Regions from separate parts of the Marinobacter sp. V34 genome, predicted to be linked through region 1. Evidence: predicted binding sites of a transcription regulator. Region 1 holds the regulator's gene; each other region holds the start of a gene.
The links. Region 1 encodes sigma-54, which starts transcription at its own class of promoters, with help from an activator protein. Its sites were predicted from a motif close to ANTGGCATNNANNTTGCTNT; they were not measured.
Positions count from the first base shown of each region.

Region 2: a site for sigma-54 is predicted at 2,537-2,556, ahead of AC0B60_RS05205 (CmpA/NrtA family ABC transporter substrate-binding protein). Genes of this name have one in related genera too.
Region 3: a site for sigma-54 is predicted at 2,953-2,972, ahead of AC0B60_RS08780 (PEP-CTERM sorting domain-containing protein). Genes of this name have one in related genera too.
Region 4: a site for sigma-54 is predicted at 2,022-2,041, ahead of AC0B60_RS19620 (circularly permuted type 2 ATP-grasp protein). Genes of this name have one in related genera too.

Region 1 covers NZ_JBUPZY010000003.1:388,450-394,058, forward strand. The annotation lists gene lptC (LPS export ABC transporter periplasmic protein LptC) at 1-523, shown strand, start outside; gene lptA (lipopolysaccharide transport periplasmic protein LptA) at 528-1,136, shown strand; gene lptB (LPS export ABC transporter ATP-binding protein) at 1,114-1,839, shown strand; gene AC0B60_RS07285 (RNA polymerase factor sigma-54) at 1,992-3,518, shown strand; gene hpf (ribosome hibernation promoting factor) at 3,643-3,951, shown strand; gene ptsN (PTS IIA-like nitrogen regulatory protein PtsN) at 4,047-4,517, shown strand; gene rapZ (RNase adapter RapZ) at 4,546-5,427, shown strand; gene AC0B60_RS07305 (HPr family phosphocarrier protein) at 5,435-5,609, shown strand, end outside.
Region 2 covers NZ_JBUPZY010000002.1:473,587-479,195, forward strand. The annotation lists gene AC0B60_RS05200 (ABC transporter permease) at 22-1,017, opposite strand; gene AC0B60_RS05205 (CmpA/NrtA family ABC transporter substrate-binding protein) at 1,042-2,397, opposite strand; gene AC0B60_RS05210 (CmpA/NrtA family ABC transporter substrate-binding protein) at 2,610-3,845, opposite strand; gene AC0B60_RS05215 (ANTAR domain-containing response regulator) at 3,868-4,494, opposite strand; gene AC0B60_RS05220 (nitrate reductase) at 4,966-5,609, shown strand, end outside.
Region 3 covers NZ_JBUPZY010000004.1:228,394-234,002, reverse strand. The annotation lists gene xrt (exosortase) at 1-1,092, shown strand, start outside; gene AC0B60_RS08785 (glycosyltransferase) at 1,061-2,149, opposite strand; gene AC0B60_RS08780 (PEP-CTERM sorting domain-containing protein) at 2,239-2,907, opposite strand; gene AC0B60_RS08775 (PA14 domain-containing protein) at 3,056-5,020, opposite strand; gene AC0B60_RS08770 (tetratricopeptide repeat protein) at 5,187-5,609, opposite strand, start outside.
Region 4 covers NZ_JBUPZY010000017.1:9,947-15,555, forward strand. The annotation lists gene AC0B60_RS19615 (alpha-E domain-containing protein) at 1-517, opposite strand, end outside; gene AC0B60_RS19620 (circularly permuted type 2 ATP-grasp protein) at 511-1,944, opposite strand; gene AC0B60_RS19625 (ammonium transporter) at 2,158-3,366, opposite strand; gene AC0B60_RS19630 (MotB family protein) at 3,590-4,507, opposite strand; gene pomA (flagellar motor protein PomA) at 4,510-5,286, opposite strand; gene AC0B60_RS19640 (YkvA family protein) at 5,351-5,609, opposite strand, start outside.

The DNA.
Region 1 (5,609 bases):
ACTGTTTTTCCTGCTCTGGCAAAGTGACGAGCCATCAGAGCCGGTGGATGCCGCCGCGCTGAGAGGAGAATCGGAACCAGACGGTTTCGTGGTTAATGGTCGCTACCTCTCCTTCGATGAGACCGGGCGGCTTACCGCACATTTCGAAAGCCCGCGCATTGAGCAATTCGAGGCCCGCAACCAAACCATTATGGAGTCACCGAATGCAACGCTCTACGGCGAACCTGGCAACGCACCCTGGCAAGTCCAGGCCAACAAAGGCCAATTCATGGAAGCTGACGACCTGGTCCACTTGACGGGGGATGTTCATGTGTCCCAGCAAGCCCAAGGTGGGCGCTCACTGACGTTAACTACGTCGACACTGACACTGGATAACGCTGAGCGTACAGTTTATACAGATGCCCCGGTGGAACTGACCGACTCGTTCAGCCTGACCCGCGCAACCGGCATGAAGGCCTGGATTGATGACCGAATCCTCGAACTCGACTCTCAAGTGGAAGGACGCTATGAGCCCGGCAAGTAAATTCATGCCCCATCCTCACCCCAAAGGACACCAATCGGTTGTGTCGCGCCCGGTGATCTCAGCGATTGCTCTGGTACTAACGCTGACCGTTGGCATGCCATTCGCTGCCGCCTTTGACCTGGAGTCCGACCAACCCATCACGGTCAACGCCGATAACGCACGGCTCGACGAAGGTCAGGGCATTGCAACCTATACCGGTTCCGTTGAAATGAGCCAGGGCGATGCCAACCTTATGGCGGACAAGGTTGTACTTCACCGGGATGAAAACGGCGTCAGTCGCATTGAAGCCACCGGTACCCCGGCACGCTATCGCCAGCCTGCCATGGAAGGCCAGGGTGAAACCGACGCTCGCGCCCTGACCATCACCTGGTCCGCCTCCGACAACCGGGTCACCTTTAAGCGCGAAGCCGTGATTGAACAGGGCGGCAACCTGTTCCGCGGTGACGTGATTCATTACGACAGCGCCGAGCGCGTGGTAACTGCGGAAGGCGCCGCTGACCAGGGCGATGGCAGCGGTCGCGTCGAAATGGTCATCCAGCCGCGCGGCAACTCCGGCAGCAATTCAGATAACCCTAACGGACAGGATACCGATGGCAGTTCTCAGGGCCAGTAACCTCGCAAAAAGCTACAAGCAGAAGAAGGTCGTCATCGACGTTTCCCTGGAAATTCGCAGTGGCGAGATCGTCGGTCTGCTTGGCCCCAATGGCGCGGGCAAAACAACGTGCTTCTACATGATTGTTGGCCTGGTCCCCGCCGACAATGGTCGCATCACCATCGACAATCAGGACATAACGCCACTACCCATGCATGGCCGAGCCCGAAAAGGAATCGGCTACCTGCCCCAGGAAGCCTCCGTGTTCCGCAAGCTCACCGTGCGCGACAACATACTGGCTATCCTGGAAACCCGCCGCGAACTCAAGCGAGCGGACCGAGAGGCCAAGTTAGAGGAACTGCTTGAAGAGTTTCACATCACCCACATCCGCGATAGCGTTGGCATGGCCCTTTCAGGGGGGGAGCGTCGGCGGGTGGAAATCGCCCGCGCGTTGGCGATGGAGCCGGCGTTCATCTTGCTGGACGAACCTTTCGCCGGGGTCGACCCCATCTCAGTGAGCGACATCAAGCAGATCATCCGGCACCTGCGGGACAAGGGCATCGGCGTACTGATCACCGACCACAATGTGCGGGAAACCCTCGATATCTGCGAGAATGCCTACATTGTCAGTGGCGGCCACATCATTGCCTCTGGCAACTCGGACGATATACTGGCCAACCAGCAGGTCAAAGAAGTGTATCTGGGCAACGAGTTTCGCCTGTAGTACACTCGGCAAAGAACTTGCTTGGCGCGGCAAGTAGCCAGCATACAAAGAGTTTTTGTGCAACCCCGGCTCCAGAGAGCGCCCGAGTGACGCAAAGAGAGAGCCTGAGTGACGGAAGAGAGAGACCGAGTGACGGATCCTGAACCATGGTTATGAAAGCCTCATTACAGTTAAAGCTGGGCCAAAGCCTGACCATGACGCCCCAGCTGCAACAGGCTATCAGGCTTCTGCAGCTCTCCACCCTGGATCTCCAGCAGGAAATCCAGCAAGCATTGGAATCCAACCCAATGCTGGAAACCTCGGAAGACGACGACAACCAGAATCCGGAATCAACGGACAGTGACAACGAATCCTCTGAAACTGCGTCGGCCGAGGAATCCAACACCACCTCCGACACCGCAACGGAGTGGGACGAATCCGAGAACGGGCCTGACTGGTCATCCGAAACGGACAGCCCCGACACCATTCCCGACGACCTTCCCGTCGACACCGCCTGGGATGACATTTACCAGTCAGCGCCCGCTTCAGCGGCCCGTAACGACGACGAAAACGACCACGACTTCGAGACCCGCAACTCCCCCACAGAGACACTTCAGGACCACCTGGAATGGCAACTGAATCTGACGCCCATGAGCGAGCGGGATCAGGCCATCGCCCACGCCCTGATGGATGCGGTTGATAACCACGGCTACCTGACCTCTCCGCTTGAGGAAATTCATTCAGGTATGGTGGACGAAGCCGATGAAGACCCGTTGGAACTGGACGAAGTGGAAGCCGTTCTTCACCGTCTTCAGCACTTCGACCCACCTGGCGTATTCGCCCGTAATCTGCAGGAATGCCTGCTGATCCAGCTAAACCAACTGCCCCCGGAAACGCCTTGGCTGGCCCAGGCGCGACTGGTGATCACCCACTATATAAACCTGCTGGGCAATCGCGATTACGCCCAACTGTTGCGCCGCAGTCGCCTGAAAGAAGAACAGCTACGGGACGTGCTGGCGCTTATTACCGGGCTGAACCCGCGCCCTGGCGACACGCTGGACCAGGGCGAGCCAGACTACGTCATACCTGATGTGATCGTGCGCAAACACAATGAGCGCTGGCGCGTGGAACTGAATCCTGAAATTGCACCGCGCATTCGTGTGAATGCAAGCTATGCTTCTCTTATAAAGCGTGCGGACAGCAGTGCCGACAACACTTACCTGCGAGACCAGTTGCAGGAAGCAAAGTGGTTCATCAAGAGCCTGCAAAGCCGCAACGAAACCCTACTCAAGGTGGCCACGCGCATTGTCGAGCACCAGCAGGGATTCCTGGATCATGGCGAGGAAGCCATGAAACCATTGATTCTCTCTGATATTGCCCAGGCGGTGGAAATGCACGAGTCGACCATTTCAAGGGTCACCACCCAGAAGTACATGCACACACCGCGGGGCATATTTGAACTTAAGTATTTTTTCTCAAGCCATGTTAGTACCGACGAGGGTGGAGAGTGCTCATCCACGGCAATCCGCGCGATGATCAAGAAACTGATTGCGACGGAAACTCCGAAAAAGCCATTGAGCGATAGCAAAATTGCAGCCATGCTAGGAGACCAGGGTATCAAGGTGGCTAGACGAACCGTGGCCAAGTATCGCGAGGCAATGCACATTCCTCCGTCCAACGAGCGAAAACGATTGGTGTAGGAAGCGTCTGTTCCCGGCCTCACGGGGAGAGCCCTTTCCTGAAAGTATACCGCCTGCAGCATAACGCTGTGGCACACAGCTGGCATCCTGACGGGTGCCGGCAAGCTGAAAACAGGAGAAGCCTATGCAACTCAATATTTCAGGCCATCACGTAGAACTGACTCCCGCACTGAAAGATTACGTATCAGGCAAATTTGAAAAGCTTGAGCGGCACTTCGACCATATCAGCAATTGCCAGGTTACCCTTGAGGTGGAAAAAGTGCGCCAGATGGCGGAAGCTACGCTTCACGTGATAGGTGGTGAGATTCACGCAAAGGCCGAAAACAGCGATATGTACGCTGCCATTGACGCATTGGTAGACAAGCTGGACAGGCAGATCCTGAAGCACAAAGAAAAGAACGTAGACCGGATGCATGGGAACGGCGCCCGCTAGGACGACTCCCCCTGCATGACAGTTAATCGAGCTGCGGCACTGGCTTACCAGGCAACACGTGCCGCAGCCTTTTTTTACGGAACTGCAGTCGATTCATGACCGACACATCCCTGACTATCGAGAACATTCTCGCGCCGGAGCTGACCCTTTGCCGGGTGCCTACGTCCAGCAAAAAGCGGGTTATGGAAACCATTGCCGAGCAGATCCAACAGCACGACTCTTTGCTCAGCGACACCGAGATATTCAACAACCTGGTCGCTCGCGAGCGGCTTGGAAGCACAGGTATCGGACAAGGCATTGCGATCCCCCACTGTCGCCTGGAAGGGCTGGATCACGTGGTCGGCGCTTTGCTGACCCTGGAAGAAGGCGTTGCGTTCGATGCCATCGACAATCAGCCGGTGGACCTCGTCTTTACCCTGATCGTCCCCAAGGAAGCCACCAGCGAGCATCTTGAGCTTTTGAGCCAGCTTGCTGAAAAGTTCAACGAGCGCGCATTCTGCGACCAACTGCGTCAGTGCACCGATGCAGCCTCTCTTTATCGCCGGATGACAGCCGAGACAAGCTGAATAACTCCATATCCAAGGTGAACGGGCTATGAAACTGATCATCGTCAGCGGCCGATCAGGTTCCGGGAAAAGTACCGCGTTACACGTTCTCGAAGACCTGGGCTATTACTGCATCGACAACCTGCCCATTGGCCTGCTGTTCCCTCTCACACAGGAAGCCACCAACCAGAATTCTCCCGGCCGGCTGGGAAAGATGGCTGTCAGCATCGACGCCCGCAACCTTTCCGGAGAACTGAGCAACTTCGAGAATATCTACCGCAGCCTTCAGGATACCGGCGTCACCATAGAAATCATTTATCTGGACGCCGATGAACAATCCCTGTTGCAACGCTTCCATGCCACGCGCCGGAAACACCCGCTGAGTGATGACAAAACCTCCTTGCGGGAGGCCATCGGTAACGAGAAGAAGCTTCTGGAGCCCCTTTCCAAGCTGGCGGACCTTTACATCGATACCACCGGGCTGTCCATGTACGAGCTCCGGGATATGGTGAAGCAACGGGTCGCTGGCAGGCGCCATCAGGAACTGGCGCTGCTATTCCAGTCGTTCGGGTTCAAGCATGGCGTGCCACTGGATTCGGACTATGTGTTCGATGTGCGCTGCCTGCCCAATCCATACTGGGACACCAGCCTTCGGCAGTTCGTGGGGACCGACCAGCCGGTCATCGATTTTCTCGAAAAGGAGCCGTTGAGCCGTAAGATGGTCGACGATCTGACCCAGTTCCTGGAAAACTGGCTGCCATCGTTTGCCGACAGCAACCGCAGCTACATGACCATATCCATCGGCTGCACCGGTGGCCAGCATCGCTCGGTTTATATCTGCGATCAGCTCGGCCGCTATTTCTCGGGCAAATACAGCAACGTGCAGGTTCGCCACACCGAACTGCCCCACCTGCAAAGCAGGGAAAGCTGAAGCGCCTATGATCCGCCGCCCCATTACCATTATCAACAAACTTGGGCTCCATGCCCGGGCGGCAGCCAAGCTGGTCGCCAAGGCCTCCGAATTCGAAAGTAGCATTCAAATCAGCCGGAAAGGTCGACAGGTAGACGCAAAAAGCATTATGCCCGTGATGATGCTGGCCGCCAGCCAAGGGA
Region 2 (5,609 bases), on a different contig from region 1:
GGCCTTCACCAAAGTCAGAGGCTACTCGTTCCAGGCAACCCGCTTCTGAATCAACAACATGATTCGGTCCAGCAAAAAGCCAATAAAACCGATGGCCAGTACCGCCACCATTATTCGGCTCAGGGATTCGCTGCTGCCGTTCTGGAATTCGTCCCAGACAAATTTTCCGAGGCCGGGGCTCTGGGCCAGCATTTCGGCCGCTATGAGAACCATCCAGGCGATGCCCAGGGACACTCTCAGGCCGGTGAAGATCATCGGAACAGATGACGGCAACACGACCTTGCGAACGTGAGTCCAGAACGACAGTTGCAGCACTTTAGACACGTTCAACAGATCAGGATTGACTGCTGAAACCCCAACGCTCGTGTTAATCAGCGTCGGCCACAGGCTGCACAAAGTGACCGTGATCATCGATGTCAGGAATGACTTCTCGAACATCGGGTCATCACTGACGTACGTAGCTGACACCACCATGGTGACCAGCGGCAGCCACGCCAGTGGGGAGACCGGCTTGAAGATCTGGATCAACGGATTGATGGCCGCCGAGAAGTGACGGTTGAGGCCTATGATGATGCCTAAAGGCACGGCAATGAGGGTGGCCAGCACAAAGCCGGCCAGCACGGTGCCGAGGCTGGTGAAGATCTGGTCGATGAACGTGGGTGCGCCGGGATAGTCGCGGATCTTCACCTCCGCGTCCGGGTTCTCCGCCAGGATGCGTTCGTTGCGTTCCTCCTGCATGGTCACGAACTGCGCCGCCCGGTCCCGCTGGTTGCTGTGCTCCTGCCAGAGCTGACCGGACTGTTCCAGCACATCGGCCGGGCCCGGAAAGGCGCCCAGGGATGTTTGCACCTGGGGCGCGGCCAGATGCCAGAAACCCAGGAACAGCGCGATACCAATGGCTGGTAGAAGCAACTGGCGGAAGGTTTCGGCCAGGTTCTGGCCGGACAGCTTTTCCGTCAACGCACGGAGCCAGCGTTGGCCTGATGATAACGAGTCGGTCTGGCTGAGCGTGGTCATGTGATGTCTCCTGACACTCAAGTCTTAAGGGGTTTGCGAGCCTTTCAGGCCAATCTCAAAGCTGTCGATGTAGGCGTTCGGTGTCCTCGGAGTGAAGGCCACGCCGTCGATCAGCTCGCCCTGGTGAGGGCGAACAAAATTCTCCGCACCCAGGTCCGGGAAATCCTCTGCCTTCAGCGTGCCGTCCTCAATCAGAGTCCGGGCCGCTTCCTTGTAGATGTCGGCGCGGTAGACCTTGGCCGCGGTTTCCATATACCAGTCGTCGGATTTCGGTTCGGGGATCTGTCCCCAGCGACGCATCTGACTCAGATACCAGATGGCATCGGAGGGATACGGATAGGTGGCGTAGTAGCGAAAGAACACGTTGAAGTCTGGCACTTTGCGCACGTCGCCTTTCTCGTATTCGAACGTACCGGTCATGGAATTGGCGATGACTTCCTCGTCGGCGCCCACATAGCTTGAGCGGGACAGGATCTTCACCGCCTCTTCACGATTGGCGTTGTCATTTTCATCCAGCCAGTGGGCGGCACGGATCAGTGCACGAAGCAGCCGGAGATGGGTGTTGGGGTACTGCTTGGCCCAGGCTTCGGTCACGCCAAACACTTTCTCGGGGTTGTTGGGCCAGATTTCGTAATCGGTGATGACCGGCACGCCGATGCCTTTGAATACTGCTTGCTGGTTCCAGGGCTCACCCACGCAATAGCCCTGAATGGTGCCCGCTTCCATGGTGGCGGGCATTTGCGGTGGTGGCGTGACCGACAGGTGAACGTCTGCGTCTATGTTGCCGCTGGTATCACCGCGATGGGGAGCGTAGAAGCCGGGATTCAGTCCGCCGGCCGCCAGCCAGTAACGAAGCTCGTAGTTGTGGGTGGACACCGGGAAAACCATGCCCATGCGAAAACGCTCGCCCTTGTCACGGTACTGGTCGATGACCGGTTTCAGGGTAGCGGCACTGATGGGATGAGCGGGATGGCCGTCACTGCCGTCTTCAATGTGTGGGTGCATTTGCTCCCAGACGTCGTTCGACACAGTGATGCCGTTGCCGTTCAGGTCCATGCTGAACGCGGTGATGATGTCTGCCTGGGTGCCGTAACCGATGGTCGCGCCAAGTGGCTGGCCTGCCAGCATGTGGGCGCCATCAAGGGTGCCGGTCACCACGCCGTCAAGCAGAACTTTCCAGTTGGCCTGGGCTTCCAGTTCTACGAACAGGCCTTCATCCAGGAAAAACCCCTGTTCCCAAGCAATGGCCAGTGGCGCCATGTCCGTCAGTTTGATGAAGCCGAGCTTCAGGTCCGGCTTTTCGGCCGGGCCGATGTCGGCGTGTGCAGAGCACGCCGCTGTTAAGATCAGGAATGTCGCTGCGAGTGTTTTCAGGTGCATGGTGCTCTCCCGGAGTATTATCCAGACAAAAAAAAGCCTGCCCCCCGTTTCCGGGACGCAGGCGTCAATGCCTGGTGTTCTGTCAGTTTTCATCACCGCCGTTTATCGGAGCAGTGGATGCAAGATCGTCTGTATTTACAAAGCAGCCCGCGTGCCATGTTTTTAAGATGTTGATTTGTATATTAAAATATGGATTTTTTCGAAATTGGGCGTTATTGGAGGCGGGTTTTCGTGGCTGTTTTAGTGCGTGACGCTTCGTTATTGGGCGCGGCGTTATCGGCCAGCCAGTCGTGAAGGTGTTCTCCCAACAAGCGGTCGCTGGCAACGTCCACCGGGCCGTAACGGCCGGACAGGGTAAAGGGCAGTTGATGTCGGCCCTCGGTCTTGCTGTCTATAACCGGTGAGTCAATGCCCATGGACGCCGCCGCGTCGCGGAACAAATCCGGCCTGACTACCTGCCGAACCATGGCGCCGTTCACCGGGCCGAGTTGGCCCCGAAGCGTCAGGCGGGTTGCCAACCAGTGGGCCTGTGACAGCCAGGGAAAGTTGGCGGAATGGTGAAAAAAGTGTTGATGCAGTCGTGGATGAAAAAGGCTGTACGGGTGATTATCCAGTACATTGATCTGCTGCCCAAGGTATTCGGGCTTTGCCAGGATATCCCGCAACAGGCGATGGTTATGGGCGTTGTCCAGCCACTGGCAGGCTGCAAGCAGTGCCCGAAGTAGGTGCCTGTGCATAACATCGTGCTGCTCCGTCCAGTCGGCGCGCATACCCAGTACTTTTTCCGGGGCGTTCTGCCAGATCTGGTGACCGGAGTGAAGAATGTGCCCCAGTGCTTCATATTCCAGAAGGCTGTTCCAGGGCTCACCGACACAGCAGCCCTCAATGGCGTTTGAGCGGAATGCGTCCACCATTTGAATAGGAGAAACCGGGATGATTTGTACATGCTGTTCTGCGTCTGGCCCGGCAGAGGTCAACCAGTCCCGGAGCTGAAGGTCATGGCTTGACCAGGGCGCCACTGAGGCTAACCGTATTGGCTCGCCCCTGCCCTTGGCCAGTCGTATCAGCGCGCGTGCGGTGGCTATCGGGTTCTCCAGATCCGTAGCTGAACGGATCAATTCGTGATGCAGCCGCGCGCTGAGGGTGATTCCGTTGCCATTGCGGCTTAGCACCATGCCCACCACAACGGGCACTTTGGGACGGTCGCTTGCCAGGGACATACTCAGCGGCATCGGCGCCAGCATGTGGCCGCCGTCCAGCAGGCCGAAGCTGACCTTATCGCGCAATGAAGCCCAGGAGCCTTCGCGCACCAGTTCCACATCCAGCCCTTCGGCGTCAAACAGCCCCAGCTCACGCGCAACGATCAGTGGCGCGCTATCCAGCAGGGGTACAAAGCCGAGACGGACCTTGAATCCGGGATGTTTGTGAAGCGGGGTTGGGCGAACCATGGGTGCTCCCTAACAGTGTTGATCAGGATGCTTTCTTGATGGAGCCCACTGAGCCCTGGCTACATCTTTCCAACAGTGTAATGACACGCCCCGCCATAACCGCCAGGCGTTCACTGTGCTCCATGGCGGAGCTGCGCAGCATGCGATAGGCCGTTTCCTCATCGCAGTTTTCATGCCGCATGATCAGCCCTTTGGCTTTCTCAATCACCTTCCGGTCTTCCAGTGCCGAACGGGTTTCTTCCAGCTCGGTTCTCAGCGCCTGAAAGGATTCGAACTGCGCTACGGCTGAGTCGATGATCAAGCGAACCCGTTCCGGTTGAATGCCGTCGACAACGTAAGCACTGACGCCAGCCTTCACTGCGGCATGGATGGTGGCGCGGTCACCGGGCTGGTCGGCGAAGAATACGATGGGCCGGGGGGCATGAGTGTTGAGGGTGCTCATGTTTTCCAGGGTATCCCGGTCAGGCGAGTCCATATCAATAATCACCATGTCCGGCTGGTCGCGGGCAACCGCTGCGGTCAGACCGGTGGCATCCGGGCGCTGGCGAATCACTTCATGGCCCTCGTGGCTGAGCGCCTGGCAGACCTGGCTCGCCCTTTCGGGGTCCTTGTCGATCAGAAGGATACGAAGGGGTTCTGGCGAATTCATGATGGTTTCCTCAATGTACAGGCATTGGATGCCTTTCACTTAACGCTGTCAGAAAAAACGGTTCCATCAGCGGTATTGCAATAAATTTGCCAGGGTTACTTGAAGTGGCCTGAGTACGGTGATGTAGCCGTTTCCTGGTTCTGGAGTCGGATTATTTGTTCGCCAAATATGCGCCCTGATTGGGCATATTTGGGTGCCTTGCACCGTTATGACCCGGAATAGAGCGTCTTGAGCCGTTACAGAATCTGCAAAAACGCCAGATGGCTCGTTTTTTCAGGGAATGGCCCTGGATTTGCACATATCATGACGAACGTTTGCAGCGACAGCTGGAACGTAAATCCTAAACAGCCATGTCCGGGCCTTTTGATTCCGGACATGAACGCTGGCGATGAAGCCCGCATGCCCGACAACCATTTTGTGGAGAACGGGGCACGGCGGGCTTTTTTGTGCGTGTAACACTCAGGAGACACTGTGGACGTATTCAAACCTGGCGAGGCTCCGGTGCAGACCACCTGCCCCTACTGTGGGGTTGGTTGTGGTGTATTGGCCTATTCCGATACTGGTACACCGGTGGCTGGGGACAAAGGCCATCCTGCGAACAAGGGACGCCTTTGCGTCAAGGGTTCCAGCCTTCACGAAACCACCGGCCAGGAAGACGGACGGTTGCTGTTCCCGGTTGTCAGGGGGCGCCGCAGTGAATGGGCGCAGGCGCTGGATGAGGTGGCTCATGCGATACAGGACAGCGTCAAGACTCATGGGCCCCAGTCGGTGGCCTTTTATCTGTCCGGCCAGTTGCTGACTGAGGACTACTATGTCGCCAACAAGCTGGCCAAGGGCTTCATTCGCACACCTCATGTGGATACCAACTCCCGGCTTTGTATGTCGTCGGCCGTGGCTGCTCACAAACGGGCCTTTGGGGCTGATGTGGTTCCCGGATGCTACGAAGATCTGGAATTGGCGGACTTGCTGGTGCTGGCTGGCAGTAACGCTGCCTGGGCGCACCCGGTGCTCTATCAGCGCATGAAAGCCAGTGCACGCGATGGGCGCCGGGTGGTCGTTATTGATCCGCGCCGCACCGCCACCAGTGAGTTGGCGGACCTTCACCTGACGTTACG
Region 3 (5,609 bases), on a different contig from region 1:
ATCAATCAGTTGTTGCTAGGTTTGTTTGATATCGAGTTCGAGGTTGAGGGTGTATTTGTCTATCTCATCGGTGTGGGGGCCTTTGAGGTGGCTCATGGTTGTTCCGGCTTACGCTATTTGCTGGTAGGGCAGTCGCTGGCGGCCCTTTATGGTGAGCTGAACTTCCGGCGCCTGCGTTCCCGGATACTGTTCTTTCTTATTGCTGTTGTGTTGGCATTGTTGGCCAACTGGATACGCGTGTTCGTGATTATCTACATGGGTTATGAAACCAACATGCAAACTGGCCTGATTGAGAATCATGATAACTTCGGCTGGTGGGTATTTGCAGCCACACTGGTGCCCTTGTTCCTGATCGGCCGGAGACTTGAGCTAACCAGAGGTGAGCAGGCGGATATGGTTGAGTCGTTGCCCACTACAAGTGAGGCCCAGGGCGGCCGTAGGATATGGGCCGGCGCACTGGTAACCGCAGCTCTGCCAATACTGTTGGTTACCCTGTCGCCGTCTTCTGCGGGGCAAATTAAACCCTCACCGGATGTATTCGATATCAGCCTTGATAGAGAGCATTACGCGCCGTTGTTCGGAAACCGTTTGAATGGATGGCGGCCACAGATACGAAACCCAGACTTGGTGTTCGCCCAGACGCTGTTTGATCGTCAGGCCCTTTCCCAAGAGGCTGGGCCAGAACAGAAATTGTTTGTGGGTGTGTACAGTTATGCTCATCAGCGCCATAGGGCGGAACTTGTTCAGTATTGGAATCGAATTTACGACCGTAATGACTGGGTACCTGAAGAATTCTTCAAGGTGATGTCTCCTTCAGATATTCCTTTGCAAGGAGTGACGCTGCGAAACCTTTCATCTGGTATTCGAATTCATCTGGCATATGGTTATTATGTTGCGGGCCTTTGGGAGACTGACCAGTGGCGCGCAAAATTTGCCCAGATCGTGAGTTTTTTCAGCCTGCGCACGGACGCATCTCTGGTTGTTTTCGGAGTAGCTTGTAATGAGTGTGATGGCGAGGCAGCGGTTGTCGATTTCGTAAGCGATGTTTTTTCGCCGATTATCAACCAGATTGATCGGCAGTTTGTTGAGTAAGACTAGCAGTTTGTGGCGCTACAGAGGCGATAAGCTGCTCCAGTCGCTTTTCAAATGCCTGATGGTTGTCGATGGTCCATTGCTGAGCCTCCAATGCCTTCGCATTAATAGTATCGCTAGACTCCGCAAAAACTTGTTGTAGACAGAGCTCCAGGTTTTCAACAGTTACCTTGTAACGTGTTCCAAGGCGCGAGGGGTGGTTTTCGGACCAGGGTACAAGATAGCCTCGGCTGGTCGTGACCAGTTCATTCATCGGAGGGGCGTTGGTAGTGACTGCGACCGCTCCCGCAGACATCGCTTCTCCTAGCACCTGACCGTATCCTTCCACTTCTGAAGGGATGATAGCCACTGTCGTGCAACTCCAGAGTTTTTTCATTTCTGCGTTAGACAGATTCTTCTTCAGAATAATATTGGCAGGCAATGCACGTTCAACAAGTGGACTGTTTGCAACAATGATGAGAGTTGGCCATTCTGGATGCCTTTCCCAGGCGCCTATGACTACAGAAGTGCCTTTCGATAGACTGGAGCCGGCCACATGCAGATAGGTTCCGGGCTGTTTTAGATGCAATTGAGCGGTTAACGCTCGCCTGGCTCCAGGGGTAGAAAATCCCAGGAATTCCACTTTGCCATGTAGCTTTCTGAAGCGGCGTTCTGCTACTTGGGTTTTACAGAGTACCGCGTCGATATCAATGAGGTAGTGGCTGCGTTCGGATCGGAACCATTCCTGATTTGGAATCAGCCAGTTGGTGCATTGAGGGTTTATGTAGTGGGGGTGGATATTTTCAAGATGAATCACAAGATCCACGTTCTGGGTTCTGGCGCGGAATAAGCGCCTGAGCATTCTCTGGAGCGAGTTCGTAAGTTCAACAGCATGTGTGGAAGGAAAGCGCTTTTTCGCTCGCCCCCATTTCCCGGAAAGATTTCGAATCAGGAGGCTTTGGGGAGGAAGGGCTTTGACGGATACCTCATGTCCCAGAGATTGGATCGAATCTTTGAGCAGGTCAGCATCCTTGGTTAGTCCCCGGCCTGAAAGCGTATAAATGATTTCAACAAGCACTGAGATCTGTCGCTCCGATGACATAAAAAAAACCCCGCCGAATGGCAGGGTTTCTATTCTAACATAATACGCTCAAAGCGATTATGTCCTCACTTCTTGGCTCGGCGACGCAGAGCCAGTCCGACAATACCTAGACCGAGGAGGGCAACGGTGCCCGGCTCCGGCACCTTAGTAGCCTCAACTTTGATCAAAAGGTCATCGTGGTTGTCGTCGACCTGGTTGTTGTCATCAAGGCTAAGGATCAAAGAGTCTGTACCTAGTTCATTGACAACAAAGTTGAATGAAGTCGAGCCGTTGGAGTTGCTGTTGTCCTGACTTTCCAGGATAGATGAGGATCTTTTGTAGGTCGCAAACCCAAAATCCAGCGCAGTACCAGTGGTGCCGGTTACAATGGTTGAGAAAGTGTTTCCGACAGTACCTCTGTTCCTGTTGTTAAAAATCTCGACGCCGTTGTACAAGAACACGTTTTCCCAACCGGCTTCATAGCCAATGAAGGTGAAGGTCAGCCTGAACTTGTCATTCGAGGTGTAAACGACACTGTTTCCCATTAGGGCGGAGTCGCCTACGCTGTATTCTGGCGTGCCATCGACAAAGTAACCTTTTGGATCAGTGCTCCCCGTTGCATAACTGTTATCGCCGGGGACACTGTAGATTCCTGAATAAGAGCCAGAGCTATCCGTGCCGATATATGCTGCATTTGCAAGGCCAGAAACGGCAAATGCTGCCGCTACTACTACGCCTTTTGAAAATCCTTTCATGTTTACTACTCCAGTACACTATGGTTGTAACGTTTCAGTTACATGAAAGCATATTTCGGGCCAATTCATATAGTGTTGATATATAATGAAAATATAGTTTCGGCCGGATAGATGTGTAAAATAACTGGACAACTCCGAGATCCGTTGGTTATTGCACCAGAAATTCAACAGTGTCCGATGCCTGGCTGATCAATCCATCCGTATCCACCACCTGAATTGTAAAATACCACTTGCCTTCAGTCAGGTTCTCAAGGATATATTCGGTATCGTCGGACTCCGCACGAGCCTCTTGATGCAGATTGTCCGGCGACTGCCCATATTTGATTTTGTAGTAGCTGATTTCACTAAGCGAGATACCGCTGCCGTCTACGCGGGTACCAGGAGCGGTCCATTTCAAGGTCACGATTGAGGCTTCAGGTGACGTTGGGGCGGGTTGAGTTGTAGGTGCGTCGGGGTCGCGTACGGTCTCCAGAGTGAAGGGATGAAGGCCCAACTGGTAGGCCTCCAATACAGCTATTCCCTCATTGTTGAGTACCTGGTTCGCGCTTGGCTGCAGCAACGGAAGTCCATAACGCAGCTTGTAGGTATCGGCGATGCCATCGTTCAGTGAGCTGATGTCCGCGCTGATATCCAGGTCTAGGCTTTCAACTACCGATGCTGCATCGAGTTGTTCGCCGCTTTGTACGTCCGATATCGTAAAAACTGCTGTCGCATCGTAAAGGAGCTCGTAGTACTCCATTGTGATTGCAACTCGTTCGTCAGCTGCGACGCTGATCTCGGCTGAATACTCAGTAGCAGATTGTTTTTTCCACTGATCAATAACCGCTTGACTGTCGACGAACAGGCGCACGCCGTCATCGGTTCGGGTGGTTAACCGGTAGTTCCGGGTTCCACCGTCATGGGGAGGCACAAACCACCCCTGCCAGCGGATACTGAAGCGGTTGCTGGGCATATCCGGTGAAGGTCTATCACTGCCCCAATTATTCTGGATAACTTGTTCTTTTCGAGTGTAAATCAACTCATCGAAATCGGTTCCGGAAAAATACTGGCCCACAAAGCCCGCAGTGTATTTTGGTGTCTGAGTGGGGCTGTCTTCGGGATCATTCGGGGCCGTGCCCGCTTTATATTCTTCCAGTACGCTGTAACCGTCACCGTCCAGGTCAACGGACTCATCTGACGGATTCCGTGGGTCCAGATCATAGGCGAACTCGTAGCCATCCGGGATGCCATCACCGTCGGTATCCGCGTCGTTGGGATTGGTTGCGCTCCAGAACTCGTCAAGTGCGCTGAGAAGGTCGTTATCCCGGTCTGAATTGGCGTCGGCTGGGTCTTCGGGGTTAAGCCCGTAAAGCACTTCCCAGTTGTCGTACAGGCCGTCCCCGTCTTCATCCAGAGCAGGGTAGTCGGGAGTAAATGCCAGCCCCTGCTCCGCGTCAAAGAAACCGACACGATAGCCCATTGCATAAGCATCTACGGCGGTCATTTCCTGGCCGGTGGTAGGTGAGCGCTGCGCGTAGCTGTGAAGGTATTGACCGCTGACGACCTGGAGGCTGATTCCCGGGCCCTCCCAGGCCACACTGAAGTGGTCGTCGTATCGGCCTTCTTTATGGCGTATTTCGAAATAGTATCGATTGCCCGCTTTGAGGTAGCGAATTGGTGAGGTTTGTGAGGAGTATCGGTCGTAGTCTTCGATGCGGGTGGCCCGGCCCGTTGTCGCAATCTGTTCGGCCGTATTGACACCTTGTGACTCCGATAACCAGAACGCTGTCTCGTCGTCGCCGCTGACATAGAAAGTGTATTCCCCAGTCTCTGGTGGCTCGATAAATCCTCGAACCAGAGTGCCATAGTTGTTCGCGCGGTCTTCAAGCCGCTGCAACTGGTTAAGCTCACTGATTTCATTAGGTGCGTCTGGATAGACGTCTGCACTGGTTAGGGAGTTTACAGTTTCTCCGCTAATACCGTCGAAATACCATACATCCACTTTCCCATGTTCACTTTGCTGGGGGATTGACGCAGTGGGTGGGAGTCTCTCGATGTCTCTGAGCTGCCAGCTTTGACAGCCACTGAACAGTACAACGGCGCTTCCAAGGCCAAGAACTTTACTTACCGACATAAACCTATCCTTCCGTGTAAGCCCGCGGAAGTTGCCTCCGCAGGCTCTTTCAGGTCAATGGTTCTACTTGGTAAGTATTGTTGGGCAATCCGTTAGTTGCCACCGGGTTCTTGGAACGTTTCGCTATGGTGCACAGATAGTTATTCTCTATATGTCTTGTCCGAAATTAACCCTGGTTCCCGAACTTTTTCAATATCCGCTTTGCATCGGCGTCGCGGCCGTTGGCGCGATAGGCTTCTGCAAGGTGCATGGCAATTTCCTCAGAATCCGGTTGTAGTTCGTGGGCTTTCTCAAGTACCGGCAGACTTTCTTCCGTTTGTCCGGCCTTAAACAGGATCCATCCGTAAGTGTCGGCAATGGCGCCGCTTTTGGGATTCAGATCGAATGCTTGTCTGGCAAGTTCCATGGCACGATCGTCGCCTTGCTGATGGTAGATCCAGGCCAGGTTGTTGAGCGCGACCACGTTCCGGGGGGTTACCTCAAGCAGCTCTTCGTAAGGAGGTATCGCCTTATCCGGCGCCTCGTTCTCCTGATGCAGCATGGCCAGATTCATCAAGATCTGAGGGTTCTGGGGGAAGGCCTGACTCGC
Region 4 (5,609 bases), on a different contig from region 1:
TGGCGTCTGCACGCTCGATGAACGTGCCCAGGAGCAGGAAATGGAAGGCGTCATTACGCAGAAGGGTGCCATAGGCCGCACCACGGAACACGTTTGAACGCTCGCGGGTCCAGTCGAACACCCGGCTAGCATTGGACTCGGTCACCCCTTTTCGGCGCAACTCTTTCAGCTCCATCCACGCCAGATTGATGCTTTCCCATACGTCCGCGGAGAGATTGCCACGCACTTGCAGGGCGTTGTCCCGCGCGCTGCGGATAACGCTGAACACACTGGCAGGGTGGCGGTCATCCAGGAGCAGGAAGTCAATCAGGTTCTGGGGGGTGATTTCCTGGTAGAGCTCATGAAAGACTTCTTGGGTGCCGGTCACCAGCAACGGCACGGACAACTGCTCCTCGCGGTCTTCGGGAACGTCGATCAACGCCATGGTCAGGCTGACGTCCAGCAGCCGGGCCTGGGTTTCCGCCCTTTCGAGGTATCGGGCCATCCAGAACAGACTTGATGCGGCTCGGCTCAGCATTCGTCGCCCTCCAGTACCCAGGTGTCCTTGGTGCCGCCGCCCTGGGACGAATTCACCACCAGCGACCCTTCTTTCAATGCCACTCGGGTCAATCCACCGGGCACCATCTGCACTTTTTTGCCCGAAAGCACAAAAGGTCTCAGGTCCAGGTGTCGTGGTGCGACGCCTTCGTTCACGAAGGTTGGGCAGGTCGACAGGCTCAGGGTGGGCTGAGCGATGTAGTTGTCTGGTCTGGCCTGCAACAGCGATCGGAAATGGTTCAGCTCACTCTTGCTGGCTTTCGGGCCGATCAGCATGCCGTAGCCACCAGCGCCCTGGGTTTCTTTGACCACCAGGTCCGGCAGGTTGTCGAGGATGTACTTGAGGTCTTTTGGTTTACGGCCCTGCCAGGTGGGGACGTTTTTCAGGATCGGCTCTTCTCCCAGGTAGAAGCGAATCATGTCGGGTACGAAGGGATAGATGGCCTTGTCGTCGGCGACGCCGGTGCCCATGGCGTTGGCAAGCACCACATTACCGCTGCGGTAGGCGGCATAGAGCCCGGGAACGCCCAGCATGGAATCCGGGTTTCCGGCTAGTGGGTCAAGAAAATCGTCGTCAATCCGCCGGTAGATGACGTCCACCTGCTGGGGGCCGATGGTGGTCTTCATGTACACCTTGTTGTGGCGTATGAACAGATCAGCGCCCTCCACCAGCTCGACACCCATCTGGCGGGCCAGGAAGGCATGCTCGAAATAGGCGCTGTTGAAGCGGCCGGGGGTGAGTACCACCACGGTGGGGTTGGGATTCAGGGACGCTGCACGCAGGGTTTCACCCAGCAGTGCTGGGTAGTGTTCAACCGGTGCTACCGGCGCCTTGGCAAACAATTCCGGAAACAGGCGCATCATCATGCGTCGGTTTTCCAGCATGTAGGAGACACCGCTGGGGCAGCGAAGGTTGTCTTCCAGCACGTAGAAGTCGCCATCGTTGTGGCGGATCAGATCGATGCCGGCTATGTGGGAATACAGGTTTCGTGGCAGCTTCAGGTTCTGCATGCCAGGCTGGTACTGGGGATTAGCGAACACCTGCTCAGCACTGATAACCCCGGCTCGAATGATGTCGAACTCATGGTAGATATCGAACAGGAAGCGGTTCAGAGCCTGCACCCGCTGGCGTAATCCCGCCTGCAGACGTTGCCAGTCACTGGCGGAGATCACTCGTGGAATCAGATCGAACGGAATGAGCCGTTCGGCCCCCTGGTCTTCGCCATAGACATTAAAGGTAATGCCCAGGCGCTGAAACAGAACGTCTGCCTCGCGGCGCTTTTCGGCTAACAGGGCTTCGTCGGATCTGATCAGCCAGTCCTCCAGCACCCTGCAGCTGGGCCGCACCCGGTTATCCTGATCGAACAGCTCGTCGTAGATACCCTCGGGTGGGGTTTGTATCAACATAACCTTGACCCTCTCCTGAACACGCCACTCACCGGATGTGGGTAGTCGATATCCAGCCATTCCCATGAGTTAAAGGAATAGCAAAAGGCAGGCCACTCTGGCGGCAAACGGTAGGTTTATCACCGGAACGGGTTATTTAAGCAAAGGCCAGGCGGAGGGAGGTGTCAATAAAAAGCATTGCCAGCCGCCAGAAAAGGCGGCTGGCAGGTAGGGTTATTCCAGGGATGTCGCGCCGATTCGATGGATACTGACATCCGCACCGTTGAATTCTTCTTCGTCGGTGAGACGCAGGCCGGAGATGGCGCTGACAATGCCGTAGACGATCAGGCCGCCGACAAAGGCCACCACAACGCCAGCAACCGCGCCGATGACCTGCGACATCAGGCTGACGCCACCGAGGCCCCCGAAGGCTTCCTGGCCAAAGATGCCGGCGGCAATGGCGCCCCAGACGCCGCACACACCGTGTAACGGCCAAACACCGAGTACATCGTCCAGACGTTCGATCCTGTCTTGGGCCCACTCAAACATGTACACGAAGATGGCGCCGGCGATGCCACCGGTAATAAGTGCACCGACGGGGTGCATCAGGTCCGAACCGGCGCACACAGCCACCAGGCCGGCGAGCGGTCCGTTGTGAATGAAGCCCGGGTCTTTGCGGCCCACCAGCATGGCCACCAGAACGCCGCCCACCATGGCCATAAGGCTGTTCACCGCCACCAGGCCGCTGATGCCGTCCAGAGTCTGGGCGGACATCACGTTAAATCCGAACCAGCCAACGGTGAGAATCCAGGCGCCCAGCGCCAGGAACGGGATGTTGGAGGGGGCAAAAGCCACCACTCTGCCGTTGCGGTAGCGGCCGTTACGTGCTCCGAGCAGGAGCACGGCGGCCAGGGCGATCCAGCCGCCCACGGCGTGCACCACAACCGAGCCGGCAAAGTCGTGGAAGGCCGCACCAAACTGGTTCTCCAGCCAGGCCTGGAAGCCGTAGTTGCCGTTCCAGATCATGCCCTCGAAGAAGGGATATACAAACGCCACGATCAGCCCCGAGGCGATGAGCATCGGGTAGAACTTCGCACGCTCGGCGATACCGCCGGAAACAATGGCAGGAATGGCGGCAGCAAAGGTCATCAGGAAGAAGAACTTGACCAGATCATAGCCATTCGCGGCCGTCAGCTCCGAAGCGCCGGCCATAAAATGGCTGCCATAGGCGATGTAGTAACCAATGAAGAAGTAGGCCACGGCGGAGATGCCGAAATCGGTCATGATTTTCACCAGGGCATTCACCTGGTTTTTGTGGCGCACGGTGCCGACTTCCAGGAAGGCGAAGCCAGCGTGCATGGCCAGTACCATGATGGCACCGATCAAAATGAACAGTGTGTTGGCGCTTTCGGTCAGGGTATGTACTGCACTCGTGATATCCACGGGTTGGTTGCTCCTGATTTTATGGTTTTATCCGCCTGTCACGGGCGGGTTGTGCATTGATAGCGTGCACAGCAAGCAAGGAGTGTTCCATTTTGAGGCAAATTCAGAGCGGAGAGTCGATTAGGTGATTTCTTGCTCTGACGTGGGGCGGAATTGCGTTGGAGGTGGGGTGATCGTGCTTTTTAATGGTGCATTAACGGGGGAGGCGCACCATTCTGGCCGCCTACCACAGTAATTCGTCCTGATCGGATTCGTCGGAACTGCGGGAATCCGGTGCAGCGGACGCATCGGCTTCGGGGTTCATGAGTTCCCTTATCCGCATCTCCTGTTCCTCGATCGGCCCGGACAGATCGATAATGATTTCCACCCGGCGGTTTTTGGCACGGTTCTCCGAAGAGGTGTTTGGTACCCGTGGCTCGGTGTACGCGAGACCGGTGACCGCCAGCCGGGCAGGCTTCAGTTTACCCTCGGCGAGGAGCGCATTGGCAACCGCTGCTGCCCGAGCGGCGGACAGGTCCCAGTTGCTGTAGAACCGCTGTGTGCGGATGGGAACATCGTCGGTGTGGCCTTCGATGGTCAGCTTGCCGGGGATCTCCACCAGTATGTCGGCCATTTCCAGCAACAGGCCTTCAAACTCCCAGGTCAGGTCCGCCGAACCGGAGGGAAAAGCCCCCTTCTCCTCAACGCGAACAATGATTCTATGATGATCCTGGGTGAGGTTTACCCGGCCATCTTCGATGGCTGTCTCAAGCACCGATCGAACCTGCTCCAAGGTCTTCTGGAGCTCGTCCTGAATGGCGGATTCCACAGCCACATCCGTAGGGCTCTTCAGGGTTTCCAGTTCGGGCTGTTGGTCGGTGGTTGTCTGTTTGACTTCATTGACGACGGTGGGCTCGGGCGGTGCCGGAGAAAACTTATCGAAAATCGGGCTAGTGCCCATGGGTATTTCCAGGGCGGGCACTTCACGTTGCACACCGAATGCTTTCGACAGTTCGCCAGCAATCTGTTTGAATTTCTGCGCGTCGATTTCCGAGAACGATAGCAGCAGCACAAAGAAACACATCAGCAGCGACATCAGGTCTGCAAAGGTTACTACCCAGGCGGGAATACCCGCTTTTTCCTCTTCCGGTAATTCATCCATGGCTAAACGCCTGCCGTCTCGGCTTCTGAGTTTTTCTCACGTTCTTTCGGCGTCAGGTAACTCGACAGCATCTGCTCGATAACCCGTGGATTGGTGCCTTCCTTTATGGCGACCAGCGCATCAATATAGAGCGATTGCAGACGCGCTTCCTCGGTCATTCTCAGCGAGAGTTTGTCTGCGATGGGGGTGGCGATCATGGTGGCAATCATGGCGCCGTAGAGTGTGGTTAGCAGGGCAACCGCCATGGCGGGTCCGATGGACTTTGGGTCTTCCATATTGGACAGCATCTGCACCAGACCGATGAGTGTGCCGATCATGCCCATGGCGGGGGCCACGTCGGCCATTGCCGTAAAGACTTTTGCGCCAGACCGATTGTGATCCAGCGTCAGTAGGCGCTCTTTGGACAGCAGGTGTTTGATGGTTTCAGCATTCTGGCCATCGACCAGCATCTGTATTCCCTGGCCGAGAAAGGGCGAGCCAACTTCACGCTCTTCCAGGCCAAGAACACCTTGCTTGCGGGCAACATTGGCCACCTCAATCAGTTCATCAATGCTTTCACGGGTGTCCGGCAAGCGGAATTTGAACGCTCGAGCGGCCACTTTGAATGCGCTGAAAAATTGGCTGAAGCTGAATTTCGCCAGCACAACAAGCATGGTGCCACCGACCACGATCAGTATCGAGGGAGGGTTGATGAAGACATCCGGCGATACGCCAAGTATGACGGCAGAAGCAATAAGCAGGATGGCCCCAACGAGGCCGATCAGGGTGGCAAAATCCAAGATAGCTCCAAAAGGTTTTGTGATTCAGAGGGCTTTTGAAGATTAACGGTAGCCCACAATTGAATCAATCGCTATCCGTAAGCGTTTGTGTCTCTGTTTTAAGATCTTTCCACGCCGCGTAACGAAGCAGGTCTGATTCCACCAGGGCCAGGCATGCTGCCACCACGCCGGCGTCGTCCAACAGGCCGAATCCCAGCAGCAGGTCCGGGATTAAATCCAGGGGGTTAAGCACGTAAACGAGGGCGCCGGCTATCGCTGCAATGCTTTTCCAGGGGACTTCACGATAGTTGCCCTGCCAGTAGTCCCTCAGCATGGAAAACATC